Regions from separate parts of the Cupriavidus necator N-1 genome, predicted to be linked through region 2. Evidence: predicted binding sites of a transcription regulator. Region 2 holds the regulator's gene; the other holds the start of a gene.
What was found. Region 2 encodes sigma-54, which starts transcription at its own class of promoters, with help from an activator protein. Its sites were predicted from a motif close to TGGCANGNAANCTGCTTT; they were not measured.

Region 1: CNE_RS20470 (phenol hydroxylase subunit) is a predicted target of sigma-54. The motif match lies at 12,472-12,489, and genes of this name have one in related genera.

What each region holds. Positions count from the first base shown of each region.
Region 1 is NC_015723.1:516,468-531,933, reverse strand. Features, by position in the region: gene CNE_RS20545 (serine hydrolase) at 1-382, shown strand, start outside; gene CNE_RS20540 (cysteine hydrolase family protein) at 424-978, shown strand; gene dmpG (4-hydroxy-2-oxovalerate aldolase) at 1,007-2,071, opposite strand; gene CNE_RS20530 (acetaldehyde dehydrogenase (acetylating)) at 2,089-3,033, opposite strand; gene CNE_RS20525 (2-hydroxymuconate tautomerase) at 3,059-3,250, opposite strand; gene dmpH (2-oxo-3-hexenedioate decarboxylase) at 3,274-4,062, opposite strand; gene dmpE (2-oxopent-4-enoate hydratase) at 4,099-4,878, opposite strand; gene CNE_RS20510 (2-hydroxymuconic semialdehyde dehydrogenase) at 4,888-6,342, opposite strand; gene CNE_RS20505 (catechol 2,3-dioxygenase) at 6,458-7,393, opposite strand; gene CNE_RS20500 (2Fe-2S iron-sulfur cluster binding domain-containing protein) at 7,465-7,788, opposite strand; gene CNE_RS20495 (NADH:ubiquinone reductase (Na(+)-transporting) subunit F) at 7,800-8,867, opposite strand; gene CNE_RS20490 (phenol hydroxylase subunit P4) at 8,905-9,264, opposite strand; gene CNE_RS20485 (aromatic/alkene/methane monooxygenase hydroxylase/oxygenase subunit alpha) at 9,296-10,816, opposite strand; gene CNE_RS20480 (MmoB/DmpM family protein) at 10,852-11,133, opposite strand; gene CNE_RS20475 (aromatic/alkene monooxygenase hydroxylase subunit beta) at 11,166-12,161, opposite strand; gene CNE_RS20470 (phenol hydroxylase subunit) at 12,212-12,436, opposite strand; gene poxR (phenol degradation transcriptional regulator PoxR) at 12,960-14,687, opposite strand; gene CNE_RS20460 (tripartite tricarboxylate transporter substrate binding protein) at 14,845-15,466, opposite strand, start outside.
Region 2 is NC_015726.1:390,905-406,370, reverse strand. Features, by position in the region: gene CNE_RS02025 (LysE family translocator) at 153-764, opposite strand; gene CNE_RS02020 (adenine phosphoribosyltransferase) at 808-1,380, opposite strand; gene CNE_RS02015 (DJ-1/PfpI family protein) at 1,597-2,175, shown strand; gene CNE_RS02010 (ribbon-helix-helix domain-containing protein) at 2,278-2,652, shown strand; gene CNE_RS02005 (monovalent cation:proton antiporter-2 (CPA2) family protein) at 2,671-4,650, opposite strand; gene CNE_RS02000 (KpsF/GutQ family sugar-phosphate isomerase) at 4,792-5,775, shown strand; gene lptC (LPS export ABC transporter periplasmic protein LptC) at 5,819-6,448, shown strand; gene lptA (lipopolysaccharide transport periplasmic protein LptA) at 6,517-7,167, shown strand; gene lptB (LPS export ABC transporter ATP-binding protein) at 7,225-8,025, shown strand; gene CNE_RS01980 (RNA polymerase factor sigma-54) at 8,161-9,642, shown strand; gene hpf (ribosome hibernation-promoting factor, HPF/YfiA family) at 9,691-10,041, shown strand; gene ptsN (PTS IIA-like nitrogen regulatory protein PtsN) at 10,497-10,952, shown strand; gene hprK (HPr(Ser) kinase/phosphatase) at 11,033-12,004, shown strand; gene CNE_RS01960 (PsiF family protein) at 12,167-12,559, shown strand; gene rapZ (RNase adapter RapZ) at 12,677-13,561, shown strand; gene CNE_RS01950 (LON peptidase substrate-binding domain-containing protein) at 13,653-14,312, shown strand; gene mutY (A/G-specific adenine glycosylase) at 14,336-15,466, opposite strand, start outside.

The DNA.
Region 1 (15,466 bases), on a different replicon from region 2:
CCTGGCCCTCACCTTCCTCTACAACCGGGAAGGCACCATCGACAGCATTGCGGCACCGCTGGAGCCGCTGGTCGACGATATTGTCTTCCACCGCATGGCAAGCGGCGACGCGACCACGGCCGCCTTCCGCGCGCGCTGCGCCGGCGAGTACCGGCACAGCGTGCAGCGCATCGAAGTCGCGCTGGATGCGGCCGGGCACCTGCTCATGACCATCACGGGGCAACCCCGCTACCACCTGCTGCCGTCCGAGGGCCAGACCTTCGAGATCGCGGAGCTGCCCGGCTGGCGCGTGGAGTTTCGCGCGCCGGCGCAAGAGGCCGTGGACGCACTGAAGCTGTTCCAGCCGAACGGGACGTTCCTGGCATTGCGGGTCCAGCCGTAGCGCCGGCAAGCTACAGTCGACCACCTTCACGGGAGCACAACATGAATTGCGCACTGCTCATCATCGATTTCCAGGCCGGCCTGGTCGATTCCGCACCGTTGCCAGGCGATGCCGCCGCGGTTGCCACCAATATCAACACCCTGAGTACACGAGCCCGTCAGGCGGCCGTGCCGGTCATCTTCATCCAGCACGAGAATGAGGACGCCCTGCGGCACGGTTCAACGGCGTGGCAACTGTCCGCCGGACTTCAGGTCGAACCGGGTGACTACCGGATCGGCAAGCGCACCCCCGACAGCTTTCTGCGCACTGAACTCCAGACGGTCCTTGCTGAACATGATGTGAAGCATGTGGTCGTGTGCGGCTATGCCACCGAGTTCTGCGTTGACACCACAGTGCGCCGCGCGGCAGCCAATGGCTACGGGGTGACCATCGCCGCGGACGCGCACACGACGCACGACAAGCCGCACGCCGACGCGGCCCGCATTCGCGAGCATCACAATGCGACATTGTCGAATATCAGGAGCTTCGGGCCGAAGATTGCCGCGGTGAGCACGGATGCGATCGATTTTCGCTCGCTGGCGCGGCCGAGGTGCTGAGCCTCGCCCCGACCGCGCCTGCCGACGGTCAGGCCACCGCCGCCGACGACACACCCTGCTCCGCCTGCGCACTGCGCCGCGCCAGCAAGTCCAGCGCCACATCCACGATCATGTCTTCCTGCCCGCCCACCATGCGCCGCCGGCCCAGCTCGACCAGGATGTCGACCGTGCCCAGGCCGTAGCGCGCCGCGGCGGCCTCGGCATGGCGCAGGAAGCTGGAATAGACCCCCGCGTAGCCCAGCGCCAGGGTCTCGCGGTCAACGCGCACCGGGCGGTCCTGCAGCGGGCGCACGATGTCGTCGGCGGCATCCATCAGCGTGTAGAGGTCGCAGCCGTGCTGCCAGCCCAGGCGTTCGGCGGCGGCGATAAAGACTTCCAGCGGGGCGTTGCCGGCACCGGCACCCATGCCGGCCAGGCTGGCGTCGACGCGGTCACAGCCCTCTTCCGCCGCGACGATGGAATTGGCCACGCCCAGGCTCAGGTTGTGATGGGCGTGCATGCCGGTCTGGGTTTCTGGCTTGAGCACGTCCTTGAAGGCGCGGAAGCGCTCGCGCACGTCCTGCATGCCCAGCGCGCCGCCGGAATCGACCACATAGACGCACTGGGCGCCGTAGCTTTCCATCAGCTTCGCCTGCTGCGCCAGCGCCGCGGGCGTGGTCATGTGGCTCATCATCAGGAAGCCAACGGTGTCCATGCCGAGTTCGCGCGCATATTCGATGTGCTGGCGCGAGACATCGGCTTCGGTGCAGTGCGTGGCCACGCGCACCACGCGCGCGCCGGCATCATAGGCGGCGCGCAGGTCGTGCACGGTGCCCACGCCCGGCAGCAGCAGCGTGGCCACGCGGGCATGGCGCACGGTCTCGGCCACGGCGGCGATCCATTCCAGGTCGGTATGGGCGCCAAAGCCATAGTTGAAGCTGGAGCCCGACAGCCCGTCGCCGTGCGCGACCTCGATCGAATCCACGCGCGCGGCGTCGAGCGCGGCCGCGATGCGGCGTACGTGGTCCAGGCTGTACTGGTGGCGGATGGCGTGGCTGCCGTCGCGCAGCGTCACGTCGGAGATGTAGAGCTTCCTGGTAGGTTGTGCGGTCATCTTTGTCTCCCTGCGGCTCATGCGGACAGCCGGGCCTCGGCCAGGCGCTCGGCGCAGGCCAGTGCGGCGCTGGTCATGATGTCGAGGTTGCCGGCATAGGCCGGCAGGTAATGGGCGGCGCCCTCCACTTCCAGGAAGATCGAGGTCTTGAGCCCGCTCATCGGTCCCAGGCCGGGGATATTCAATGGCGCCGACGCAGCGATACGCTCGAACTGTACGCGCTGCTTGAGCCGGTAACCCGGTACGTAACCCTGCACTGCCTGCGCCATCGCTTCGACGCTCGCCGCGATTTCCGCTTCATCACCGTCCTCCGACAAGGTGAAGACCGTGTCGCGCATCATCAGCGGCGGTTCCGCCGGGTTGAGCACGATGATGGCCTTGCCGCGCGCGGCGCCGCCCACCGAGCACAGCGCCTGGCTGGTGGTCTCGGTGAACTCGTCGATATTGGCGCGCGTGCCGGGCCCGGCCGACCTGCTCGATATCGACGCCACGATCTCGGCGTAGTGCACGTTGGCCACGCGCGACACCGCCGCCACCATGGGAATGGTGGCCTGGCCGCCGCAGGTGACCATATTGATGTTGGGGGCGTCCAGGTGCTGGTCCAGGTTGACCACGGGCACCACGTACGGGCCGATCGACGCCGGCGTCAGGTCGATCACGCGCACGCCGTGCTGCTGCAGGACGCGGTTGTGGTACGCATGGGCGCCGGCCGAGGTGGCATCGAAGGCGATGCGGATATCGCCGAAGCCCGGCATGCCGACCAGCCCGTCGATGCCCTCGGCCGTGGTCGGCACGCCCAGGCGCGCGGCGCGGGCCAGCCCGTCCGACGCGGCATCGATGCCCACCATGGCGCCCATCTCCAGGCTCCGGCCGTGGCGCATCACCTTGATCATCAGGTCGGTGCCGATATTGCCGGAGCCGATGATGGCCACCTTGTGGCGGCCGCTTGCTTTCATGTCCATGTCGTTGTCCTTTTTCGCGTGTGCGTCAGCGGCCCAGTTCCCTGGCGGTCTTGCCGCCGATGCCGAACTGCGCCTTCGGCACCTCGGTGATCATCACGCGCACGGTTTCCACCGGCGCGCCCACCGCTTCGACCGCGGCATCGGTGAGTGCGCGGATCAGGCGCGCCTTCTGTTCGTCGGTACGGCCTTCGATCAGGAAGACCTGCATGATTGGCATGGTGTGTCTCCTTGGTGCGCCGTTCAGGTGAAGCGCATCGATACCGTGCCGAGGTGCTGGTAGCGAACGGTGATGTTGTCGCCGGCCGCCACCGCGATGGCCTCGGTCACGCCGCCGGTCATGATGAACGTGCCCGCCGGCAGCTCGCGCCCGCGCGCCCCCAGCATGTTGGCCAGCATGGCGACGCTGTTGGCCGGATGCCCCAGCACCGCCGCGCCGGCCGCCGTGGCCACCACCTCGCCGTTCTTCTCAAGCACAACACCCAGGTTCTTCAGGTCCAGCCCCTCGGCGCCGCGGTGCGTGCCGCCCACGACGAAGCGCGCCGACGAAGTGTTGTCGGCAATCACGCTCTTCAGGTCGAAGCGGAAGTACTCGTAGCGCGAGTCGATCACCTCCACCGCCGGCACCACGAAGTCCGTCGCGGCCAGCACGTCGCCGATATGGCAGCCAGGCCCCTTGAGCGGGGCCTTCAGCACGAAGGCAATCTCGGCCTCCACCTTGGGGTGGATCAGCGTGCCGGTATCGATGGCGGCCCCGTCCATGCAGGCGCCATAGTCGGTGAGGAAGCCGTACACCGGGTCGCTCACGCCCATCTGGCGCATCTTGGCGAACGAAGTCAGGCCCATCTTGAGCCCGGCAATACGGGTGCCGCGCGCCTCCTTGCGCGCGCGGATGGCGTCCTGGATGGCGTAGGCGTCGTCCCAGTCCATGTCCGGGTATTCATCGGTGATCTTGCGCACCGCCTCGCGCTGCAGCTCGGCGTTCTCCAGGTGCTCGGCGAGCCGGGCAATGGTGTCTTGTGTCAGGTTCATGGCTTGTCCTGCGCTGAATTGGAAAAGGGGTCGGGCTCAGACAAAGCGCACGCCGGCCGAGCCGATACCGCCCAGGCTGATGCGCAACTGGTCGCCAGCGGTTACGGGCACCATCGCGGCAAGAGAGCCGGACAGGATCACCTCGCCCCGCTTCAGGCCAATGCCCAGCCGGCCAAGCGTATTGGCCAGCCATGCCACCGCGTTGACGGGATGCCCGAGCGCGGCCGCGCCGGCGCCGGTGGCGACGATCTCGCCGTTTTTCTCCAGCGTCATGCCGACCGTGCCCAGGTCCACGCTGCGCGGGTCCACCGCGGCGTCGCCCAGCACGAATACGCCTGACGATGCGTTGTCAGCCACCGTGTCCTGGATGCGGATCTTCCAGTCGCGGATGCGCGAGTCGACGATCTCGAAGCAAGGCAGCACGTAGGCGGTGGCGCGCAGCACGTCGGCATTGGTCACGCCCGGCCCTTCCAGGTCTTCCTTCAGCACGAAGGCGATTTCACCCTCGGCCTTGGGCGCGATCAGGGTGTCGGCGGGAATCGCCGCGCCGTCGGGGTAGACCATGCCGGACAGCAGGTGGCCAAAGTCGGGCTGGCGCACGTCGAGCATGTCCATCACCACGCGGCTGGTCACGCCGATCTTCTTGCCGACCACGCGCTCGCCGGCATCGAGCCGGTGCTGCACCATCGCCAGCTGGATGCGGTAGGCATCGTCGATGCTCAACTCCGGCCACGATTCGGTCAGCGGCGCCACCGGGCGGCGGGAGGCCAGCGCATGGTGCAGGCCGGCGCCGATCTCAAGGAGTTCGCTATGCATGATGGGACCTCACAGGCGGACGCAGACGTTGCGCAGCTCGGTGTAGAACTCGAGCGAATGGACACCGCCCTCGCGGCCGATGCCGGACTGCCTGGCGCCGCCAAAGGCGGTGCGCAGGTCGCGCAGGAACCAGGCATTGATCCAGCAGATGCCAACGTCCAGCGCGCTGCCCATGCGGTGCGCGGTGCCGAGGTCGCCGGTCCAGACCGTGGCGGCCAGGCCGTACGGGGTGTCATTGGCCAGCGCGATGACTTCCTCTTCGGTGTCGAACGGGGCGATATGGCAGCAGGGCCCGAAGATCTCCTCGCGGATCACGGCGGCGCTTTCCGGCAGGCCGGTCCAGATGGTGGGCTGCACCCAGGCGCCTTCGGCCAGCGCCCCCGGCATCTGCGGCACGCCGCCCCCGGTGACCACGGTGGCGCCGGCCTCGGCGGCCTTGCGGTAGTAGGACAGCACCTTGTCGCGATGCTCGTGCGACACCAGTGGGCCCATGTTCACGCCGAGCTCGGTGGGCCGCCCCAGCTTCAGGCCCTCGGCCTTCGCCTTCAGCGCGGCGACAAAGCGCTCGAAGATCGGCCGCTGCACATAGACACGCTCGGTGCCCAGGCACACCTGCCCGCTGTTCTCGAACGCCGAGCGCGTGATGCCGGCCACGGCCTTGTCGAAGTCCGCATCGGCGAACACAATGCCCGCGTTCTTGCCGCCCAGCTCGAACGACACCGGCCGCACGCCATTGGCCGCGGCCTTCATGATGGCCTCGCCGGTGCGGGTCTCGCCGGTGAAGGTGATGCCGTTGACCTGCGGGTGCGCGGTCAGGAAGGCGCCGGCCGAATCCGGGCCAAAGCCATGCACCACGTTGTAGACGCCGGGCGGCACGCCGGCCTCGTTCATCACCTCGCCCAGCAGCGTCGCGGTGGCGGGGGTCTCCTCCGAGGGCTTGACCACCACCGTATTGCCGCAGGCCAGCGCCGGCCCGACCTTCCACGTCATCAGCAGCAGTGGCAGGTTCCACGGGCTCACCACGCCGATCACGCCGCGCGGGCTGCGCACCGCGTAGTTGATGGCCTTGCCGCCATCGGGCGTGTCCATGGCAAAGCTTTCGGTCGGCACGTTGCGGATCAGGTCCGCAAAGACCTTGAAGTTGGCCGCGCCGCGCGGGATGTCGATATGGCTGGCCAGCCCGAAGGGCTTGCCGGTATCGGCGATCTCCGCCTGCACGAATTCGTCGAAGTGGCGGTTGATGCCGTCAGCCACCGCGTGCAGCAGCTCGACCCGCTGCGCCACCGTCATGCGGCCCCACGGCCCCTGCAGCGCGCTGCGCGCGGCCTGCACCGCGGCGTCGACCTCGGCCCGCCCGGCCTCGTGCACGTGGCCGATCAGGCTGTTGTCGGTCGGGTTGCGGTTCTCGAAGGTCCGCGCGGTGCCGACCCACTCGCCGTTGATGAAGTTCTTGAAGTCTTTCATATTGGTTCTCTGGTGTTGAAGCAATCGCGCACTGCGATCCTCCGCTCATCGTTTGGGTGCCCCTTCTCCCGCTTGCGGGAGAGGGGGCAAATCAGCGGGAGGCGAGTGTTCGCGCTCAGGTCAGCACATTCAAAAACGCTTCGTTCAGCTTCCTGTCGTGATAGAAGATCGCGCGCCCCAGCTCGTTGTCGGTCCAGGTAATGGTGGGCTTGTCCGGGTAGTGGATATAGCCGCCGGAGAAGACCTCGTTGCGATTGCCCGAGGGATCGAAGAAGTAGATCGTCGCGCCGCGCGTGATGCCGTGGCGGGTCGGGCCGATGTCGAGCGAGACATCCTTCTTGGAGATGATGTCGGCCGCCTTCAGCACCTCGCCCCAGTTGTCGAGCAGGAACGAGGCATGGTGGAAGCGGTTCTTCTCCGGGTGCCGGATAAAGGCGATGTCGTGCGCCTTGTTCGAGCAGGTCAGGAAGGCGCCGATCAGCATCTCGCCATCGGGGCCGGCCACGACCTGCTCGGCCAGGGAAAAGCCCAGCACGTCGCGGAACAGCCTGACGGTGCCGTCGACATCATCGCCATACAGCAGGCAGTGGTCGAAGCGGCTGGGCGCCATGCCGCGCAGGTCGTCCGGCCAGGGGTCGGGGTTGAGGTCGCCGGTCCTGCAGCCGGGCTTGTCCTTGTCGGCAAAGAGCTCGATCGCATGGCCGGTGGGGATGGTGAAGCGAAAGCGCGCGCCGGTATGCGGGTGCTCGCCGGCGGCGATCCACTGGCAGTCGATGGCCAGGCCGGATCGCTCCACCTCCTGCGCCAGCCGCTCCAGCGTGTGGCCGCTGTCGACGCGGAAGCCCATGTAGTCCATGCCCGGACTATCGGCCTCGCGCAGCACCACGCTGTGGTGGTCGTGCTCGTCCCATGCCTTCAGGAACACCCGGCCCTGCGCATCGCGCGCGGTTTCGATCAAGCCGAGTACCTCGGTGTAGTGTTTCAGCGCCGGTTCCAGCTCCAGCACGCGCAGGGCTACGTGCCCCGGTCGCAATACGCCTGTCAATGCCATGGTGGGTCTCCTGGTGTGGTGGGGTGGCGTTGTGTGGGTGCCACCTTCCTTGCTTGTGCTTCGTTCGCTTGCTACCGGCCCTGTTCGCGCTGCCGCTGCTTTTCCAGGCAGCGCTGCAGCAGGGCCACCGGCCGCAGGCGGATATCGCTGTCCGGGTAGGTCTTGCAGGCCAGCACCAGTCCGTCGCGCTGCTGCGCTTCGGACAGGCAGGCGCGGCTCATCTTGCCGGCGTGGTAGTCGCCGGCCTCGATGCGGACCTTGCACACGCCGCAGCCGCCGCCGCGGCAGCCGGCGGGTATGCCGCGCTGGCCCAGCACTTCCATGGCCCGCAGCAGGTTCTGCTCCGGCGCGCAGGGGTAGCGCAGCCCGCTGCCGGCGATCTCGACGGTATGCATGGCCGGCCTCCTCAGATCTTGAACAGCGGACTGCGCGCGCTGTTCTGCGCATCGGCCGCGGACAGGAACTTCTCGGTGTGGATATCCGCCTCGAACAGCCGGCCCTGCATCAGCGTGCGGATGCAGGCCTCGATCATCGGCGGCGGCCCGCACAGGTAGGCCTTGTGGCCGCGGAAGTCGGCATTGCCGTCCTGCGCGTAGAGCTGCTGCAGCACGTCATGCACGTAGCCGCGCGCGCCGCTCCAGCCGCTGTCGGCGGGTTCGTCCGACAGCGCGGGCACGTAGCGGAAGTTGGGGTGGGCCTGCGCCAGCGCCTGGAACTCGGCGCCGTAGTACAGCTCGCCGCGGTTGCGTGCGCCCTGCACCAGCGTGATCGGCAGGGTCTCGCCGGCGGCCAGCAGGTCCAGGATCATCGCGCGCGGGCTGGACAGGCCGGAGCCGCCCGCCAGGAACAGCATCGGCACCTGCGCCGACTTGCGCACGAAGAAGCGGCCATAGGGCGCTGAGAACGACAGTTCATCGCCGACCGCCAGCTGGTCGTGCAGGTAGCCAGTGGCCTGCCCGTCCGGCACACGCCGCACGTGCAGCTCGACCAGGTCGTCGCCCGGCGCGTTGGCCAGCGAGAACGCGCGCGGCTGGTCGCAGCCCGGCACGGTCAGGTTGACGTACTGACCGGCCTGGAATGCCGTGCGTCCGCCATCCTTCACACGCAGCCAGATGCCCAGGATGGTGGGCGTCAGGGCGCGCGTCTCGACAACTTCGGCGCGATAGTCGGCCAGCGGCAGGCCCAGCGCATCGGCATCTTCCTCAATGTCGGCCTCGATCACCAGGTCCGACTGCGCAGTCGCGCAGCAGGCCAGGCACTGGCCGTTGTCGCGCTCGAAGTCCATCAGCGCGAAGCTGGAGGCCTCGCCCTGCTCGACCTCGCCGTCCACCACCTGCACCTTGCAGGTGGCGCACAGGCCGTGGCAACAGGCATGGGGCAGCCACACGCCGTTGCGCAGGCAGGCGTCCAGCACGGTCTGCCCGGGAGCGATGGGGATGGTCTGCCCGATCGGTTCAATGGTCAGCGAATACATCTTGGTCTCCTTCCGGTGGTGCGTTCGCCCGTGCGCCTCAACTGCGGCTGCCGCCGATTCCGTCCAGCCCCGGCGTGCGGAAGCGGATCACGTCCTTGTGGCCCAGGCCGTTCTCTTCCAGCGAGCGGTCCAGGTCGGGCTGCCAGGGCTGGCGGCCGCGCAGCCACTGCACCTGGCCCCAGTCGATGCGGGCAAAGTCGGGGTGGTAGCCGTAGACGCCGGGCAGCACCTTGTCCACCACCTCGCGCAGCGGCATCGACGGCGGGAACGGTAAGCAATGCGGGGCGCAGAACAGCAGGTGGCCGTCCCAGCCGATATAGAGCAGGCGGTTGCCGTGGAACACGGCCTCGCGGTCGGCCGCCTCGAAGGCGTAGTCGCCGATGGATACGACGGGCATGGTTGTCTCCTTGTCTTTTGATGGGGCCGCTTCAGGCGGCGTCGGCGGCAGGACCGATGCCCTTCCACGCGTTCCAGTTGCGCTGGTCCTGCGAGCCCTCGAAGTCCAGGTTGTCAGCGCCCGGGTTCAGCCGGTACCACTTGAGCACGTCCTCCAGCGTGGCGCCGCCGCAGTTGCCCTGGTAGATCTGGTGCACCGGCAGCCAGGCCTGCGCGTACTTGGCGGGCTCGTCGTCGAAGATGTCCTTGCAGCCGTCCGAGCAGAAATGGAACTTCATGCCGTGGTAGCTGCTTTCGCGGTAGCAGGTCTGGGTGGGATCGTCCGGCTCCGAGAACACCATCGGGATCTGGCAGGTCTGGCACAGCATCGGCAGCGTGGCGTTGTAGAAACGGTCGCCGGCCTGCTGGCGCTCCTGCCAGTGGTCCAGGCGCGGCTTGTAGTAGCGCTCGAAGGTCTGCGGGTACTTCTCGGCCAGCCACGCCATCTCGTCCGCCTTGGGCACCCAGGTGTGGAAGCCGGCCGCGCCCGCGTAGTTGTAGAAGGTGGCCCAGGCCTCGTGCGTGATGCGGTCCTTGGTCTTGGTGGCCACTTCGTGGTACTTGGGCATGCGCAGGCCGTAGCGCTCCAGGTCCTTGAACAGCGCCCCGCCCGCCTGCTCGAAGTACATCTCCCAGGCCTCGGCCCACGACATCACGCGCTTGGGCAGCATGTAGTCCATCATCATGCCGACCAGCGTGAGCAGGCGGAAGCCGCGCCAGAACCACTTGTCCAGCCACTTCTGCAGGATCGGGATATTGCCGGGGTCCTGCTCGCACAGGAACTTGACCACTTCCAGGCCCAGCGTCATGTGGCGCGACTCGTCGGACTGTGCGGAGAAGCCGAAGGTCACCGTGGCCATGTCGCCGTTGTAGGCGGCGCCCGACATGAACGGCATGAACAGCAGGTTGGTCAGCACATACTCGAACGAGAACGAGATCGCGGTGATGAACTCGAACGGCCCCGCGCTCATCGCGTCCTCGAAGTAGGACTTGGGCACCGACAGGTACCAGACCCGGTCGTGCATATGGCGCCATTCGCCAAAGCCGTGGAAGTACTTGTTGTAGACCGACAGCGTGTGCAGCTGGGTCTGGGCGTGGCGCAGTTCGTCGACCGACTGCATCTGCGCCGCCACGCGCGCGCCGGCGCCGCGGAAATGCCGGCCCAGGTGCGCGTAGCCGCGGTGGGCAGCGTATTCCAGCGGCGTCACGCCGGTCAGGAACAGCCGCAGCGCGTTCAGGTAGCGCGGATCGGATACGTTCAGGTGGCCGTTGTTCTGCACGAACGAGTCGATGATCGCGTACAGCTTGCGCTCCTTCTCCGACTGGTATTTCCAGTAGGCATCCATGGTCATGCGGAACGGGTCTTCCCATTTGTCCCAGTCGTGGATGCGGATGCCCTCGTACTTGTCGAACGGGAAGACCTTGTCCATCGGCTCGTAGGTCGTTTCCCAGGCCAGGTCCCGCGTCATCGAGGCGTACTTCTCGCGCAGGTTGAGCTTCTTGCGTGCGTCCATGATGTCTCCGTGATGTTCTGTGTGCCGCTGCGGTGTCAGGCATTCCAGCGCAGCGTGAAGGCGTCTTCGTCTTCGTCGATGTTTCCGCACAGCGAGATGAGGTTCAGGTGGATCTCCTGCAGGTCCCAGTCGCGGCCGAGCTTGCCGGCCACCAGTTCGCGCACGATGGTCAGGTGGCCGGGGGCGTCAATCTTGACCATGGCGGGAAACTGCGACACCACCGCATGCGGGTTGGCCTCGGTGATGGCGTCGATGATGGGTCGGGTGTCGTCGTTGTTCTGCAGCGCGATGTAGACGTTGGCAGGGGTGGCTGACATGGCGTGTCTCCGTGGGGTTCGTTGTGGGCGGATCAGGCAGCCAGGCCGAGCTTGCCCAGGCGGACTTCGAACTGCTCGCGGCACAGCGCCACCATCTGCGCGCCGTCCTCGCCGGTGAGCGCATCGGCCACCGGCACCAGCGCCTGCGCCACCTCGGCGCAGGCGGCGCGCGCCCAGCCAGACAGCAGCACGCGGTTGGCCTCGGACTCGGCCGCGGCGGCCTGGATCACGGCATCGACCCAGCGTGCGTGCTCGTCGCGCCAGTCGTTCATGAATTCGGTCAGCACCGCCAGCCCGGTGCCGCAGGCGCGCGCGATCACCGCGTCGGCATGCTGGTAGACCAGCGGGTAGAGCAGCCCGTCGAGCACCAGGTTCTGGGCGACGAAGGTCTCGAACCAGTCCTCGGTGACAAAGGTATGCTCGACAAAGCGGCGCAGCGGCTGCCATGCGGCGCTCTCCAGCCACGCCACCCTGGCCCGCTCCAGCGCCACGCCGGTATTGCCGTCCAGCAGCATGCCGATGCGCGACAGGTATTGGGCGATACCCAGGCGGTCCATCGCGCAATAGGTGCAGGCCTGCGTGATGGCCGTGCCCCAGCCATAGTCGGCGCAGTAGAAGTTGTTCATGTTGGCGCCCCACTCCACATGGCGCAGCGGCAGCAGGCCTGTGGCCAGGCGTTCCTGCCATTCGGCCGGCAGCGCCTGCAGCAGCCCGCGCTTCTCGACAAAGGCAAAGCTCTTCTCCGTTGCATCCTGCTGGCGCCCGCGCGCGGTAACGTAGGCGCCGTAGTAGAACTGGCGCGGGTCCTTCAGCGCGTACCAGTCCTGCATCACGATCGCCGTGCGGCGCTTGTCATACAGCTCGAAGCCGGGGTCCCAGGTGGGGCGGTAGTGGAAGTTCACCTCCGACTGCACGTCGTAGGTCGCCTCCTGGTAGCGCGACGCCGGCTTGTCGCCGAAGCGGCGCGCGACATGGCCGTAGGTCTGGCGCAGCGGCTGGATCTGCTGGGTCTTGATATCGACTTGCATCGTTTGGTCTCCTGTATCCCTTCTCTCTTTGTGATGCGGTGGCTGCGGCGTCAGTCGTCGGCTTGCGGCTGCGGCGCTGCTTCCAGCGGGGGCAGGAAGCGCACGCGGTTGACGCAGCAGAAGGCTTCGAACATCGGCTCCGGCATGATCAGTTCGACGTTGAGCTCGGGGTCGGCCACGCTGAAGGCGAACTGCACAAACCCTTCTGGGGTGCGGCCCTCGACCCGCACATAGCGCGGCGTGGCTTCGAACAGGGGAACCGACGGGGTGTTCATGGCGCGCTCCATTGCGTTGGCTGGACGCAGGCCTTATTGCGAAGACCGTGCCAGCGAGCGCGAAGCGTTGTGGGACAAGGGTTGCGGGGAATTGGCGGTGGCGAGCGTGCGCGTTAACCCGGAAAGGTCCGCGCGAAACGCATCGATGAATTGATGAAGCTGCGCGCAGGCCTTGATCAAATGATCAAAAGCCGCGCCGGGCGGGCGTTTGCGGGCAGCGAGCAGATGCGGATGGGATTGCCCTGCGGCGCAGCAGCGTGCGTGGGCAACCTAGTTGAGAAGACTTGATCTGACAGGGAAAAATCGTTGGCGCGGTGCAGCATCGGGCAACTTCGGGCCGATGCGCGGCCCGGAGGGGCTGCATCAAATGATCAAGTGGAGAAATGCGAGGGGCCGGGAGAAGCGGAGGAGATGGGTGGCGCAGGGGATCGTGTGAACGCGCTTGATCTACGCGAGTGTGCTCCCCTCTCCCGCTTGCGCGAGAGGGGAGCACACCCTCGGCATTTGAAGCCTGGAAGCGGCCTCAGTTACCGTTGCCGTGGCCGTTACCCCCGCGCGTGCCGCGCATCTTCCACCGATACGCCAGCTGCGGCCGCGTAATACCCAGCAACCGCGCCGCCTGGCTCATATTGCCGTCGGCGCGCTGCATGGCCGCCTCCATCAGCACGGTCTCGACTTCGCCCAGCGCCAGCTGCTGCTCGGACATCTGGTCCAGCAGCGCATGGACCGCGGCTTCGCGCAGGTCTGGCAAGGTGCCGCCCGCCCCCAGCCGCGGCGCGGTATCCACCACCGGTGCCACGGTGCCTGGCAGGAACAGGTGGTCGGCGGTGATCTGGCCGCCCTGGCTGGCCAGGATCACGCCGCGCTCGATCACGTTCTCCAGTTCGCGCACGTTGCCGGGCCAGTCATAGTGGCGCAGCTCGGCCAGCGCGCGGTCGGTGATGCCGACGATGCGCTTGCCGTGGCGCGCGCCGTAGCGGGCCACGAAGCGCTCGGCCAGCGGCCGGATATCGTCCAGGCGCTCGCGCAGCGGCGGGATCGTGACCGGATAGACATTGAGGCGGTAGTACAGGTCCTTGCGGAAAGTGCCCTGCTTCACGGCTTCGGCCAGGTCGACATTGGTGGCGGCCACCAGCCGCACGTCCACCTTGCGCGTGCCGGTGCCGCCCACGCGCTCGACCTCGCCTTCCTGCAGCACGCGCAGCAGCTTGGACTGGGCCGAGGCGGAGAGTTCGCCCAGCTCGTCCAGGAACAGGGTGCCGCCGTGCGCGCGCTCGAAGCGCCCGGGGCGCGACTGGCTGGCGCCGGTGAAGGCGCCCTTTTCCACGCCGAACAGCTCGGACTCAATCAGCTCGTCGGGAATCGCCGCGCAGTTCACGGCAATGAAGGGCTTGTCGGCACGCCCGCTCACGCTGTGCAATGCCTGCGCGAACCGCTCCTTGCCCACGCCGGTCTCGCCCAGCAGCAGCACCGTCACGTTGCTGGCCGCGGCGCGTTGCAGCAGGCTCCAGGCGGCGCGAAAGCCTGGCGAGGTGCCGACCAGGTCGGCCGGCGTGGCCGGGGTGCCCTGCAGCGCGCGCAGGTGCTCGACCTCGCTCTGCAGGGCGATGATGGTTTCGATCACGGGATCGGGCTGGTACAGCGCCAGTGCCTGCGCGCCGTCTTCCCAGGCTTCCACCGGCTTGCCGATGATGCGGCAGTGCGGGTGCCCGCAGGCGATGCACTCGACCTCGCGGTACAGGATGGTGCGCCCCATCAGCGCCGAGGTGTAGCCGGTGGCGTAGCCGATCTGCATCCAGCAGGCAGGCTCGTCGACGATGCCGAACAGCTGGCGGTGGACGTCGCCCTCGAAGGAGTCTTCCCACAGGAACTCGCCATCGTAGATGCCGGCGGCGATATCGATGTCGACCTTGACCGGCGTGACCCGCACCACCCCCTCGATGGTATGCAGGCAGGGCCCGATCTCCAGCTGGCCGAAGTCGCTGTGGCCGGCGCGCAGCTTGCGCGCGACCTCCGCATCGCGCATGCCCGAATGGAAGCCCATGCGGGTGAACAGGCCGCGCGCGCGCTCCATGCCCAGGGTGTCCACCAGTTCCTTGCGCAGCGCGCCCAGGGCGGCGGTATGGATCAGGATCATGCGCTGCTCGTCCAGCCAGATCGCGCCCTCCTCCATGGCAAAGCGCAGGCGGCGGGCAAGATCGGCCAGGCCATCGCGCATGGTGGCCGAGAACTTGTCGGTTGAACTGCTCATTGTCTCCCCTCAGTGCCGGCGGGTGATCCGCTCGAGTGTGCCTTTCGGCTGGCATCTTACGCACATTATGTGCCAGGGAGACGGGGGGCAGGGTAATGACATTCCCCCGGAGCATCTCGGGGGGACTCCCCCTATGAACCGCGCTGGTCCAGGCCGCTCAATCCGCCCGGATACCCCGCTGGCGGATCAGCACACCCCACTTCTCGGTTTCCTTCGCCAGGTGCTCGCGCAGCACCGCCGGCGAACTGCCGATCGGCTCGGCGCCGATTTGCGCCAGCCGCTTCTGCACCGCAGGCTTGCGCAGCGCCTCGAGCATGGCGCGGTTGAGCGTGTCGATGACCGGCTGCGGCGTCTTCGCCGGCACGAAGGCCGCGAACCACGGCGACAGTTCATAGCCCGGCAGGCCGGCTTCGGCCACCGTCGGCACATTGGGCAGCGCACTGGAGCGCTTGCTGGTGGTGACCGCGATCGCCGTCAGCTTGCCCGATTCGATATGCGGCCTGGCCGAGGTGATGCTGTCGAACATGTAGTCGACCTGGCCGCCCAGCAGGTCCGTCATCGCCGGGCCGCTGCCCTTGTAGGGGATATGCAGCATGTCGACGCCAGCCATCGAGGTGAACAGCTCGCCCGCCAGGTGGATCGAGGTGCCGTTGCCCGCGGAGGCATAGGTGTACTTGCCCGGCGCCGCCTTGGCGTGCGCCACCACATCCTTGACGGTGCTTTCCTGGCGCCGCGCCTTGCTGGCCACCAGCACGTTGGGCACCACCGCCAGCAGCGAC
Region 2 (15,466 bases):
TGCGCCCGCCACCCGACAGCGGCAACGGCACGGGTGCGGCGTGCGGGCAACGGGCAACGGGCAACGGGCAACGGGCAACGGGCAACGGGCAACGGGCAACACCGGCAAAGCATGCCGCAACGAGCGCCCGGGTGCGCGCCAGGCGACGGCGCTCAGGGCAGCGCGACCTTGATCCCCAGACCGACGAAGATCGCCCCGGCGGCGCGGTCCAGCCAGCGGCCGGTGGCCGGGCGGCGGCGCAGCCAGGCGCCCAGCCAGCCGGCGCACAGCCCGAACAGCGAGAACACCACCGCCGTCTGCAGCATGAAGACCACGCCCAGCAGCAGGAACTGCAGCCCCGGGTGCGTGGCATCGGCGCGCACGAACTGCGGCAGGAACACCAGGAAGAACAACGTCACCTTGGGATTCATGATGTTGCCGAGCACGCTCTGGCGGAACACGCGCCCCAGCGGCACCGCATCGACATCACCGCCCTGCGCCAGCCCGCCCTTTGCGCGCAGCGCCTGAATGCCGATCCAGATCAGGTAGGCCGCGCCCGCGTACTTGATCAGCTGGAACGCCAGCGGCGACGAGCGCAGCACCGCGGCCAGCCCCACCGCCGCAATCACGGTGTGGAACAGGCACCCGACCGAAAAGCCCAGTGCCGCCACCAGCCCCGCGCGCCGGCCCTGCGCCATGCCGCGCGCCAGCACCTGCAGGTTGTCGGGCCCCGGGGCCACAGTCACGGCAATCGAAGTCAGCAGGAACAGCAGCAGGTCAGGCATGGGGTCTCCTTGCGTGGAAATCTTGCGGGCCGGTCAGCGTGGCTCAGTGACCTTCAAACTTGCACACGGTGAACAGCGGCAGCCCGCCGTCCTGCAGCAGCTTCGAGCCGCCCAGTTCGGGCAGGTCGACGATGGCGGCGCCCTCCACCACCGTCGCGCCCAGGCGCTCCAGCAGCTTGCGCCCGGCCATCATGGTGCCGCCGGTGGCGATCAGGTCGTCGACCAGCAGCACGCGGTCGCCGGCCTTGCAGGCGTCGGCATGGATCTCGACGGTGGCGCTGCCGTATTCCAGCTCGTACTCCTCGGCCACGGTCTGGAACGGCAGTTTGCCCTTCTTGCGGATCGGCACAAAGCCCAGGTTCAGCTCATACGCGACGATCGCGCCCAGGATAAAGCCGCGCGCGTCGATGCCCGCCACCAGGTCGAGCTGCGCATCCATGTAGCGGTGCACAAAGACATCGATCAGCACGCGCAGCGTCTTGGGATTCTGCAGCAGCGGGGTGATGTCGCGGAACATCACGCCCGGCATGGGCCAGTCCGGCACGGTGCGGATGCGCTCGCGCAGGTAGCCGGTGACGTCGCCGAGCTCGGGGGACTGGATGATGGAATCTGCCATAGGGGTCTGGAGACGGTAGGCGCGCAGCGTGGCGCGCCAGTCAGAAAGGGGTCGCAGTGGGTCGCGGCAGGGGTGGCCGCCGGCGCGGTAACCAGTTACCACCCGCGCCACCGGGGCGGCCAGCACAATGGCCCTGCCGGCCCGGTTGGCTAGCCAAGGGGCCGGGCTGCCGCGTCCGGCACCCGCCGGACACCCGTAACCATACAGGAGACCGCGATGGCAAAAAAGATTCTGATGCTGGTGGGCGACTACGCCGAAGACTACGAAACCATGGTGCCGTTCCAGGCACTGCAGATGGTCGGCCACACCGTCCACGCCGCCTGCCCGGACAAGCAGGCGGGCGACGCCTGCGCCACCGCCATCCATGACTTCGAGGGCGACCAGACCTACACCGAGAAACGCGGCCACAACTTCACCCTCAACGCGACCTTTGCCGGGATCGACCCCGCCAGTTACGACGCACTGGTCATCCCCGGCGGCCGCGCCCCGGAATACCTGCGTCTGAACGCGCGCGTGCTGGAGATCGTGCGCCACTTCGCCCAGGCGGACAAGCCGATCGCCGCGGTCTGCCACGGCGCCCAGCTGCTGGCCGCGGCAGGCGTGCTGGAAGGCAAGACCTGCTCAGCCTACCCAGCCTGCGCGCCCGAGGTGAAGCTGGCCGGCGGCACCTATGCCGATATTCCCGTCGACCAGGCCCATACCGACGGCAACCTCGTCACCGCCCCGGCCTGGCCCGCGCATCCGGCCTGGCTGGCGCAGTTCCTTGCCGTGCTGGGTACGCGGATCGTACATTAGAGCTTTCCGCACGCGGCGCCCCCACGCGTGAAGGCACGGCCCGCCCCCCTGCGGCGAGCCGTGCACATGCCCGCCGGCCGCGCCGCCCGCACGGGAGCATCCATGTGTGAAATCTTTATCCGCGCCAATCCGGCGTCGTACCAAAGCCAGTCGCGCTCGCTGCGCCTGCATGGCGTGGCCACCAGCATCCGGCTCGAGAGCCTGTTCTGGGAAGTGCTGGAAGAACTGGCGCGACGCGACGACATGACCGTCAACCAGCTGATCACGCGCCTGCACGATGAACTGACCGAACATCGCGGCAGCGAGGCGGTGGCGGGCAATTTCTCGTCCTTCCTGCGTGTGTGCTGCCTGCGCTACCTGATGCTGCAAGGCGAGGGCCGCATCCCGGCCGATGCCAGCGTGCCGATCCGCTCGCTGGACGCACGCGCCGTGCTCGACAACCTGCCGGAATCCTGGGTCGAGGCGCGTCCGCACTGACGCATCCGGCGGCCCCGCTCAGCCGTTCAGGATGCGCGTCTCTGCCGCTTCCAGCGCCTCGGGCGGGCCGCGCAGCACTACGATGTCGCCCGGTTCCAGCACTGTCTCGGGCTCCGGGTCGAAGGCGCGGATGCCGCGCCGGCGCACCGCGGTCACTTCCACGCCGATGCGCTCCAGCCCCAGCACGCCAAGGCGCCGCCCCACCGCCGTGGATTGCGGCCCGAGCGACACGGAGTGCAGCCGCACCGAATCGCGCTCGACCATGTCCTCATCATCGTCGCGGCCGTGGAAATAGCCGCGCAGCAGGCTGTAGCGCGCGTCGCGCGCCTGCTGCACGCCGCGCACCACCCGGCGCATCGGCACGCCCAGCAGCACCAGCGCGTGCGAGGCCAGCATCAGGCTGCCCTCGATGATCTCGGGCACCACTTCGGTGGCGCCGGCCTTCTGCAGCGTGTCGAGCTCTGAATCGTCCACCGTGCGCACGATCACCGGCAGCGCCGGCGCCAGCTCCTGCACGTGGTGCAGCACCTTGAGCGCCGATGGAGTGTTGGCATAGGTGACGATCAGGGCGGCGGCGCGGTGGATGCCGGCGGCGATCAGCGCCTCGCGCCGGCCGGCGTCGCCGTAGACCACGGTATCGCCGGCCGCGGCGGCCTCGCGCACGCGGTCGGGGTCCAGGTCCAGCGCCACGTAGTTGATGCCCTCGCGCTCCAGCATGTGCGCCAGGTTCTGCCCGCTGCGGCCGAAGCCGCAGATGATGGCGTGTTTCTCGGTCTGCAGGCTCTGCGCGGCGATGCGGGTCATGTTCAGCGACTGCATCAGCCATTCGTTGGCGGTAAAGCGCAGCACGATGGCGTCGCTGTACTGGATCAGGAATGGCGCGGCCAGCATCGACAGCAGCATCGACGCCAGGATCACCTGGATCAGCACCGGGTCGACCAGGTTCAGGCCGTCGATCTGGTTCAGCAGCACGAAACCGAATTCGCCGGCCTGCGCGAGCCCCAGCCCGGTGCGGATGGCCACCCCCTGGCGCGAGCCGAAGACCCGCGCCAGCAGCGCGATCAGCACCAGCTTGAACAGCACCGGCACCACCAGCAGCGCCAGCACCAGCCATACGTGATCCAGCACTACGCGGATATTGAGCAGCATGCCGATGGTGACGAAGAACAGCCCCAGCAGCACGTCGCGGAACGGCTTGATGTCCTCTTCCACCTGGTGGCGGTAGGGCGTCTCGGAGATCAGCATGCCCGCCATGAAGGCGCCCAGCGCCATCGACAGGCCCAGCCGCTCGGTCAGCGCCGCCATGCCCAGCGTCACCAGCAGCAGGTTCAGCATGAACAGTTCCTGCGAACGGCGCGCCGCCACCACGTGGAACCAGCGGCTCATCAGGCGCTGGCCGAGGAAGAAGATGGCGCCCAGGGCCACCACGATCTTGACCGTGGCCAGGCCCAGCGCCACCATCAGGTCGCCCGGATCGCGCGACAGCGCCGGGATCACGATCAGCAGCGGCACCACCGCCAGATCCTGGAACAGCAGGATGCTGATGATATTGCGGCCGTGCTCGCTTTCTAGCTCCATGCGCTCGGACAGCATCTTGGAGACGATCGCGGTGGAAGACATCGCCAGCGCCCCGCCCAGCGCCACCGACGCCTGCCAGGACAGCGGGAACAGCCAGTTGAAAGCCCAGCTGGCCGGCACCACCGCCAGCATCGACAGCACCACCTGCGAGCCGCCCAGGCCGAACACCAGCCGCTTCATCGAGCGCAGCTTGGTCAGGTTGAACTCCAGCCCGATCGAGAACATCAGGAAGACCACGCCGAATTCGGCTAGGTACTTGGTCTGCGCGGTGTCGCTGGCCAGCCCCAGCGCATGCGGGCCGATCAGGATGCCAACGGCCAGGTAGCCCAGCATCGGTGGCAGCTGCAGCATGCGGAATGCGACCACGCCGAAGACGGCGGCGGCCAGCAGCACCAGGGTCAGTTCCAGCGGAGAATGCATCAGGCGGTCTGGGTGACCGGCCAGGCGCGCGTCCGACCCGGCACGGGCACCCTGCCGGCAAAATACGGCGAGCACGGCAAGCACGACGTGCGCCATGGGTCGGGCCAGGCGCCATCGCATTCGTTGGTATACTTCGTCGCCATGATAGCCAATTTCGATGCGGATCGAGCACTCAGACTCGCCCGCGACACTCTCCAGACCGAAGCCGATGCGGTTTCCGCACTTTCCGGACGCCTGAACGGCGACTTTGCCCGTGCCGTGCTGCTGATCCTGCAATGCACCGGGCGCGTGGTCGTCTCGGGCATTGGCAAGTCCGGCCATATCGGACGCAAGGTTGCGGCCACGCTGGCCTCTACCGGCACGCCGGCGTTCTTTGTGCACCCGGCCGAAGCCAGCCACGGCGACCTGGGCATGGTCACGCGCGACGACGTGCTGATCGCCTTCTCCAATTCTGGCGAGACCGGCGAGCTGCTGTCGATCATCCCGATTGTCAAGCGCATCGGCGCGCGGCTGATCTCGGTCACCGGCAACCCCGACTCCAACCTGGCCAAGCTGGCCGACGTCCACCTGGACGCGGCGGTCGAGAAAGAAGCCTGCCCGCTGAACCTGGCGCCGACGGCCAGCACCACCGCGGCGCTGGCGCTCGGCGATGCGCTGGCAGTGGCGGTGCTGGATGCGCGCGGCTTTGGCGAGGAAGACTTCGCCCGCTCGCACCCCGGCGGCGCGCTCGGGCGCAAGCTTCTGACCCATGTGCGCGACGTGATGCGCACCGGCAACGCCGTGCCCGAGGTGCGTGAGAACACGCCGCTGGCCCAGGCGCTGATGGAAATCACCCGCAAGGGCATGGCCATGACCGCCGTGGTGGATCCGGACGGACACGCCATCGGCGTCTTCACCGACGGCGACCTGCGCCGCCTGCTGGAAACCCCGCGCGACTGGAAGACCGTGCCCATCGGCGAGGTCATGCACCACAACCCGCACGTGGTCAACGAGAACCAGCTCGCCGTCGAGGCGGTGCAGGTGATGGAAGCCAACCGCATCAACCAGCTGCTGGTGGTGGACGACGACGGCCGCCTGACCGGCGCGCTGCATATCCACGACCTGACCCGCGCCAAGGTCATCTGAGCGGGCGCGGGCCCGGCACAACCGGCACAACGCCAAGGACACCATGCAGGCACTCCTCGCCTCCCTCAGCGGCATCGTCATGCGGCTGCTGCCGCTGCTGCTGATGGCCTTCGTGGCGGGCAGCACGTTCTGGCTGGTCCAGATCAACTCCCCCAAGGAAGACCTGGCCGCGCAAAGCACCAAGAAGCATGAGCCTGATTACTTCATGGACCGCTTCTCGGCCACCGAGCTGGCGCCGGACGGCAGCACCAAGATCCGCTTCACCGGCGAGCGCATGGTCCATTTCGAGGACGACCAGACCTACGAAGTGACCCGGCCCGCCATGCGCGCGTACGAGCCGGACCGCCCGCCGGTCACCGCCCGCGCCGATATGGGCCGCATGAACGCCGAGGGCTCGGTGATCGACCTGTACGGCAACGGCTTCGTCATGCGCCAGCAGGGCGTGGACGTGTCCAAGGACCCGCAGCTGACCGCCGCATCCAGTTATTTCCAGCTGCTGATCAATGACGACATCGTCAAGACCGACAAGCCAGTCAAGCTGACGCGCGGCCCGTCGGTGATGACCGCCAACGGCCTGATCTTCAACAACGTCACGCGCGAAGTACAATTGCTCGGCAATGTACGCGGCACCATCATCACCGGGCCGTCCCCAGGCCGCGCGCCGGGGTCCTGAGCCCCGGCCCGGGGGCCGCACCAACCCGCACCAACGTACCCAGACGCCCTCAAGCAACCCCTGCCAACATGACTGCTTCCCTGACGACATCGTCCCGTCGACGCACCGCCCCGGCTCTGCTCGCCCTGGCCATGGCCTTCGGCCTGCTGGCCCAGCCCGCCCTGGCCGAGCGCGCGGACCGCGACAAGCCGATGGTGCTGGAGGCGGACAACGCCAGCTACGACGACGTCAAGCAGATCTATACGCTGACCGGCAACGTGGTGCTAACCAAGGGCACCATGATCCTGAAGTCCGACGCGGCCGAACTGCGCACCGACCCCGAGGGCTACCAGTTCGCGGTAGCCACCGCCAAGCCGGGCAAGCAGGCCTACATCCGCCAGAAGCGCGAAGGCGTCGACGAATACATCGACGGCTGGGGCGACCGCATCGAGTACGACGGCAAGCAGGAGTACTCCAAGCTGATCGGCAATGCCCGCATGGCGCGCCTGCAGGGCGCCAAGCAGGTCGATGAGATCCGCGGCGCGGTGCTGACCTACGACAGCCGCAAGGAGTTCTACACGGCCGCCGGCGGCGGCAGTGGCGACGCCGCGGCCGCCAATCCGTCCGGTCGCGTGCGCGCGGTGCTGTCGCCGCGCCAGGACCAGAAGGCCGGCGCCACGGGCAATGGCGGCTCGCCGCTGGACCTGAAGACGGCGCCCGCGCCTGCCAACAAACCCTGACGCCTGGCGCCGGCTTGCCTGCCCGCGCCAGAAACGCCTGAACGCCAGACCGTGCCAATGACCGATACCGCAACCATCGCCGACAAGCCTTCCGTCGAAGCCTCCACCGTCCTTCCCGGCGGCAGCACGCTGGTCGTGCGCCACCTGAAGAAGCGCTATGGCTCGCGCACGGTGGTCAAGGACGTCTCGCTCGACGTGAAGAGCGGCGAGGTGGTCGGCCTGCTCGGGCCTAACGGCGCGGGCAAGACCACCTCGTTCTACATGATCGTGGGCCTGGTGGCGCTGGACGAAGGCGATATCGTGCTCGACGGCGACCACATCAGCGGCCTGCCGATCCACGAGCGCGCGCGCATGGGGCTGTCGTACCTGCCGCAGGAAGCCTCGGTGTTCCGCAAGCTCAACGTCGAAGAGAACATCCGCGCGGTGCTGGAGCTTCAGGTGAGCAACGGCAAGCCGCTGCCCAAGACCGAGATCGAGCGCCGCCTGGATTCGCTGCTCGACGACCTGCAGATCGCGCACCTGCGCAACAACCCGGCGCTGTCGCTGTCGGGCGGCGAGCGCCGCCGTGTGGAAATCGCGCGCGCGCTGGCGTCGTCGCCGCGCTTCATCCTGCTGGACGAACCCTTCGCCGGCGTGGACCCGATCGCCGTGGGCGAGATCCAACGCATCGTCAGTTTCCTCAAGGCACGCAATATCGGCGTGCTGATCACCGACCACAACGTGCGCGAGACGCTCGGCATCTGCGACCACGCCTACATCATCAGCGAAGGCACGGTGCTGGCCGCGGGCCAGCCCGAGGAAATCATCGCCAATGATGCAGTGCGGCGCGTCTACCTGGGCGAGAACTTCCGCATGTGACTTAACGGCCTGCCCGCGAGCGGCAGGCCTCTTCGCGGGTGCGCGTGGGCCCTCCCACAGCCAGCGGCGATCGGACCGCATAAGCGATAGCAATTTCCGTTCCAACAACGGAAAGATGCGCATAGAATAGCTCGCATGAAACCGTCGCTACAGCTCCGTCTTTCCCAGCATCTGGCCCTGACCCCGCAACTGCAGCAGTCGATCCGGCTGCTGCAGCTCTCCACGCTGGAACTGCAGCAAGAGGTCGAACAGGCGCTGACGGAAAACCCGCTGCTCGAGCGCGAGAACGACTGGATCGAAAGCCCGCTGCGCGTGGCGGCCGACGGCTCGGTCAACCTGCAGAGCGCACCGGCGCCCGCCCCGGCTGAGCCCCAGGGCAATGGCGAGGCTCGCGCCGACGGCGCGGGTGACGACGACAGCTATGGCGACAGCGGCAACGGCGACGACTACGGCAGCGGCGACTGGAGCCTGGACGACTTTGCCCGCCGCCCCCAGGGCGACGAGGATGAAAAAACGCCGATGCAGCTGCGCGAGGCCGAGCCCACGCTGCGCGAGTACCTGATGGAGCAGCTCACGCCGCTGAAGATCTCGGCGCGCGACAAAGGCCTGGCCATCTTCCTGATCGAATCGCTCGACGACGATGGCTACCTGAGCGCATCGCTTGAGGAGATCTGCACGGAGTTGCCGGAAGAACTCGAGTTCGAGATCGACGAAGTCCACGCCATCCTCACGCTGCTGCAGAGTTTCGACCCGCCCGGCGTGGGTGCGCGCAACGCCGCCGAGTGCCTGGCCCTGCAGTTGCGACGCCTGACGCACCCGCAACGCGAACTGGCGCTGAACATCGTTAGCAATCACCTGGAGTTGCTCGCAGTACGCGACTACACGCGGCTGAAGAAGGCGCTGCAGGTAGATGAAGTGGCACTGAAGTCCGCACACGAACTGATCCGCTCGCTGGCGCCCTACCCCGGCCATGCGTACAGCCGCCCGGAAGCGGATTTCGTGGTGCCGGACGTGTTCGTGCGCAAGGGTGGCGGCGGCTGGATCGCGCAGCTCAATCCGGATGTGATGCCGAGGCTGCGCATCAACGATATGTATGCCCAAATCCTGCGTGGCGCGAAGGGTGAGTCCGGCACGGCCGGACTGCAGCAAAAGCTGCAAGAGGCGCGCTGGCTGATCAAGAACATCCAGCAAAGGTTCGACACAATCCTGCGTGTCTCGCAGGCCATTGTCGAGCGTCAAAAGAACTTTTTCAGTCACGGCGAAATCGCCATGCGCCCCTTGGTTTTGCGGGAGATTGCCGATACACTGGGTTTACACGAGTCAACCATCTCCCGGGTGACGACCAATAAATACATGGCAACGCCGATGGGTACTTTCGAACTGAAGTACTTCTTCGGCAGCCACGTGTCCACCGAAACCGGTGGCGCGGCTTCATCAACGGCCATCCGCGCCTTGATCAAGCAACTGATAGGAGCCGAAGACCCGAGGAATCCCCTTTCCGACAGTCGCATTGCCGAACTGCTGGGTGAGCAAGGCTTTGTTGTTGCGCGCCGCACTGTTGCCAAGTATCGCGAAGCCCTGAAGATCCCCGCAGTCAATCTCCGCAAGTCTTTGTAGCCGAGCCCACCGCCTGCCTGGTGAGGCTCTTTCAGAAGGAGAAGCGCTATGAACTTCAAGATCAGTGGACACCACCTGGACATCACGCCCCCTCTGCGTGAGTACGTGGAAACGAAGCTGGAGCGAATCGTCAGGCATTTCGATCAGGTCATTGGCGTTAGCGTGCTGCTCTCTGTCGACAACCACAAGGAAAAGGACCGGCGTCAGTACGCGGAAATTAATCTACATCTCAAGGGCAAGGACATCTTTGTCGAGGCGCATCACGAAGACCTATATGCAGCGATCGACGCACTCGTCGACAAGCTGGACCGTCAGGTGATCCGCTACAAGGATCGCGTGCAAGGCCACGACCGCGAAGCGGTCAAGTACCAGATGGCCGCAGCGCAAATGCAGCAATGACCGTGCCCGGCAGCCCCGCAGCGGGCTGCTGAATCAGGATTGAACAGGCAAGCCGCGCCACGAAGCGCGGCTTTTTTGCGCCCTTGCGTTCCGGGTTGCCGCCGGCATGCCGCGCCCGCACTGGCGGTGCGGCCCGGCTGTGGCGCCGGAGCCAACGCTTTTCACCCGAATGGGCAAGAGTGTTCGCAAGCGCAGCGCCAAGGTGTATGCTGCGCCATACAAAGAGAGGGAATCCTGGCCGCGCCCCGCATCGGTGCGCCGGCTCCCGGCCCGGAGGCACGATTGCATCACCATGTATCGTTCTGCACCGGCTTGCCCCGCTGCGCTGCACAATACGGGGGTAGTCGCTGCTCTATAATGGGCCGGACGCCTCCGGCCAGGCCAACGGCAGCCCGGAGCCAGCCCACTGCCCCGCGGAACGATCTGCCCGCTAACTGAAATCCTGCGCATCGCCCATGAATCGTTTGGCCAAATTGCTGCCACCCGGCAACATCACCCTGGACGTCAGCGTCACCAGCAAGAAGCGTGTGTTCGAGCAGGCCGGGCTCCTCTTCGAGAACAACCATGGTGTGGCGCGCGCCATCGTGACGGACAACCTGTTCGCGCGCGAGTCGCTGGGATCCACCGGCCTGGGCGCCGGCGTGGCGATCCCGCACGGCCGCATCAAGGGCCTGAAGCAGCCGCTGGCCGCCTTCATGCGCCTGGCCGAGCCGATTCCGTTCGAATCGCCGGATGGCAAGCCGGTATCGCTGCTGATCTTCCTGCTGGTGCCCGAACAGGCTACGCAGCAGCACCTGGAAATCCTGTCAGAAATCGCGCAACTGCTTTCCGACCGCGACATGCGCGAAGGACTGGCCACGCTGCCGACGCCCGATGCCGTCCATCAGCTGCTGATCGCATGGCATCCCTGATCCCCTGATCCCCCAGGCGGGCCGGCACCAGACCGGGCAGGCGCCAGGCGCTTCGCAAACCGCCCCACCAGTCATACCGCATGGAACTCACCGGCGTCACCTCCCAGTCCATCTTCGACGACAACGCAGCCGACATCAAACTCTCGTGGGTGGCCGGCCTGGAAGGCGCGGACCGCGCCTTCGACGTGGAGTTCGCCCGCGAAGCCACCTCCGCCGCCGACCTGGTGGGCCACCTGAACCTGATCCACCCCAACCGCATCCAGGTGCTCGGCAAGCCCGAAATCACTTATTACCAGCGGCTGGACGATGAGACCCGCAAGCGCCAGATGGGCGAGCTGATCCTGTTGGAGCCGCCCTTCCTGGTGATCGCCGACGGCATGGAGCCGCCGCCCGACCTGGAACTGCGCTGCACGCGCTCGTCCACGCCGCTGTTCACCACGCCGGTGTCGTCGGCCGCGGTGATCGACCACTTGCGCCTGTACCTGTCGCGCATCTCCGCGCCGCGCGTGACCATGCACGGGGTCTTCCTCGACATCCTGGGCATGGGCGTGCTGATCATGGGCGAATCGGGCCTGGGCAAGAGCGAACTGGGCCTGGAACTGATCTCGCGCGGCCACGGGCTGGTGGCCGACGATGCCGTGGACTTCGTGCGCCTGGGGCCGGATTTTATCGAAGGCCGCTGCCCGCCGCTGCTGCAGAACCTGCTTGAAGTGCGCGGCCTGGGCCTGCTCGACATCAAGACCATCTTCGGTGAGACCGCGGTGCGGCGGAAGATGAAGATCAAACTGGTGGTGCAGTTGGTGCGCCGCAACGACGGCGAGTTCGAGCGGCTGCCGCTCGATTCGCAATACCTGGACGTGCTGGGCCTGCCGATCCACATGGTCAAGATCCAGGTGGCGGCCGGGCGCAACCTGGCCGTGCTGGTCGAGGCCGCGGTGCGCAACACCATCCTGCGCCTGCGCGGCATCGATACGCTGCGCGACTTCATGGACCGGCAGCGCGCCGCGATGCAGGCCGATGCGGTTTCGCGCGGCCAGGGCCGCCTGCTCTGAGCCCCAGCGTTTTCATTTGCTTACAACGGCGTTGACGCAGAACGTCAACGTGCTTCAGGCATGCTCCGTTTTGTGCTGTAATGGGCATCGCGCCCGTTACGGAAGCTGCAACGCCGGCAATGGCGCGCGGCCATGAAGTTTTCCACACCCAGGAGAGCAAGCATGAAGAAACTGATCGCGATGTGCGCGCTGGTCACCCCGATGATCGCCGCCAGCGCTTTTGCACAGACCACGGCCACGCCGGCAACCCCCGCCACGCCAGCCAAGCCAGCGGCCACCGCACCGGCAACGCCGGCCATGCCTGCCACGCCCGCCACCCCGGCTACCCCGGACAAGCCCGCAGCCAACGCCCAGCAGGACAAGATGAAGGCCTGCAATACGCAAGCCGCCGGCAAGAAGGGCGACGAACGCAAGGCGTTCATGAAGGAATGCCTGTCCAAGGGCGCGTCCAAGACCCAGCAGGAGAAAATGGCTTCCTGCAGCAAGTCGGGCAAGGGCAAGAAGGGCGACGAATACAAGGCCTACATGAAGGAATGCCTGTCCAAGGCAGCCTGAGCCGCACCCAGCGCCGCAAACTGACGGCAAAAGCATGGCGAACCGCGAGGTTCGCCATGCTTGCTTTGTGCGTGGTGTCATGACGCCTTCATCACGTGATGCTATGCTTCAGTTGCTATGCGCATCATCCTCATCACCGGCATATCCGGTTCCGGCAAGTCCGTCGCACTGAACGTGCTCGAAGACGCAGGCTACTACTGCGTGGACAACCTGCCGGCTCAGTTCATCCCGGAACTGACCCGCTACCTCGACAGCCAGGGCTATACGCACCTGGGCGTCGCCACTGACATCCGCAGCCGCGAGTCGCTCGACCAGCTGCCCGACACCGTGCGCGCGCTGGCCGCGGAGCACCAGGTCGAGGTGGTGTTCCTGACCGCCAGCACCGACGCACTGGTGCAGCGCTATTCCGAGACGCGCCGCCGCCACCCGCTGTCGGTGCGTACCGACGGCATGCCGGGCCCTGGCGTTGAACCGGCCTTCAACGACACCGCGCTGATGGAAGCGATCGAGATGGAGCGCGCGCTGCTGAGCCCGCTGGCCGAGGCCGCGCACCGCATCGACACCAGCAATGTGCGCACCAATACGCTGCGCAGCTGGATCAAGGAGCTGATCCGCGACGACAGCCAGCGGCTGACGCTGCTGTTCGAGTCGTTCGGCTTCAAGCATGGCGTGCCCAGCGATGCGGACATGGTGTTCGACGTGCGCTCGCTGCCCAACCCCTATTACGACCTGGCCTTGCGCCCGCTGACGGGGCGTGACACGCCGGTGATCGACTTCCTGCAGGCCCAGCCAATGGTGCTGGCAATGGCCGAGGATATCCGCGCCTATGTGGAAAAGTGGCTGCCAAGCTTCATTGCCGACAACCGCAGCTACCTGACCGTTGCGATCGGCTGCACCGGCGGGCAGCATCGCTCGGTCTATATTACGGAAAGGCTTGCCAACTACTTCCGGGCGCATGGTAATGTGCTGGTGAGACACCGAGAGCTCGCACCGGCGGGCTGACGCAGGCGGGACTGCCCACTGGCATCACTGGCATCTGCGCACCGCGTTGGCCGGCTGGCCCATTGCTGCGCGATACCCAAGCTGGCACTGCATGTCCTCGACCGACCTCTACCGTCCCACGGGATCAGAAGTTCCGCCACGGACGCTCGACAACCTGCCGCTGTTCCCGTTGCACACCGTGCTGTTTCCCGGTGGACGGCTGCCATTGCGCGTGTTCGAGGCGCGCTATGTCGACATGGTGCGCAACTGCTTGCGCGACAACACACCCTTTGGCGTTTGCCTGATCGAAAGCGGCGAGGAAGTGGCCCGGCCGGACCAGCCTACCGTGCCCGAGCTGGTCGGCTGCCTGGCGGAAATCGTCGACTGCAACATGGAGCAGCTGGGCGTGCTGCTGATCCGCGCGCGCGGCCGCGAGCGCTTCCATATCGTCAGCCATGACACCCGCGACGACGGCCTGCTGGTCGCCCGCGCCGAGGTGCTGCCCCCCGACATCATCGACTGCAAGCTGGAGCTGCTGGGCGAATGCCTGGATGCGCTGCGGCGCATTGTCACGCGGCTGCACGCCGAGCACCCTGACCGGCTGCCGTTCGACGAGCCCTACCTGTGGGACGACCCGAGCTGGGTCGCCAACCGGCTGTGTGAGTTGCTGCCGGTGCCGCTCAAGGCCAAGCAGATGCTGATGGCGCTGCCCGATGCCGGCATGCGCATCGAGATCGTGCACCGCTACATGCGCCAGAACCACATGCTCTAGGCGCGGATCCCCAACCCCAGACTTCAGAACAGCCCGCCGCGCGCCTGGTCCTCCAGCAGCCTGCGCACCGGCGCGGGCGTCCCCACCGCATCGAGATCGTCAAGCGAGATCCAGCGCTGCGCGGCTTCCGCGGCGCTGTCCTGCGCCATCAGGCTTGCGCCGTCCGCACTCACATCGACCCGGATGGCACGGATCAGCAGGCGGAAGTGCGTGAACACATGGGTCAGCTCGCCGGTCAGCGCGGCGCGCGCGGGCTTGCCGAAGGCTCTGGCATAGTCGAGCGCCGCCGCCTCGGCGACTTCCGCGTCGAAGGGCACGCTGTCGACCGGCATCTCAGGCAGGCTCCACAGCCCGCCCCAGATGCCGCTGCCGGGGCGCAGGCGCAGCAGCACTTCGCGCTGGCGCCGCACCAGCAGCATCACCGTGCTGCGCTCGGGGATGGCCGCGCGCGGCTTGGGCGTGGGCAGCACGCCGGTGAGACCGTCGCGGCGCGCCACGCAGTCGGCCGACAGCGGGCACGCGCCGGCATCGGCCAGGCAGGCCGGCTTGCCGCGCGAGCATACCGTGGCGCCCAGGTCCATCAGCCCTTGCGTATAGGCGATCATGTCCTCGGCCTGGCGCGGGCCTGCCGCCGGCAAGGCCAGCTCGGCCAGCTGCCACATGCGCGTTTCCACCACGCGCTCGCCCGGATGGCCGTGGATGCCGAAGCAGCGCGCGAACACGCGCTTGACGTTGCCGTCCAGGATCGGCGAGCGCACGCCGGCGCTGAACGCGGCGATCGCCGCGGCGGTGGAGCGGCCGATGCCGGGCAACGTGGCCAGCAGCGCGGGATCGGTCGGGAAACGGCCACCGTGCTCGCTCACCACCTGCATGGCGCAGCGGTGCAGGTTGCGCGCGCGCGAGTAGTAGCCCAGCCCCGCCCATAGCGCCATGACCTGGTCGGCAGGCGCCGCCGCCAGTGCCTGCACCGTGGGCAGCTGCGAGACAAAGCGCTGGAAGTAGTCGATCACCGCGCTCACCTGGGTCTGCTGCAGCATGATCTCCGACAGCCAGATGCGGTACGGGTCGCGCGTGTTCTGCCACGGCAGGTCGTGCCGGCCATGCTGGCGCTGCCAGTCGACCACGCGGGCGCCGAAGTCGGGCGGCACGCGGAT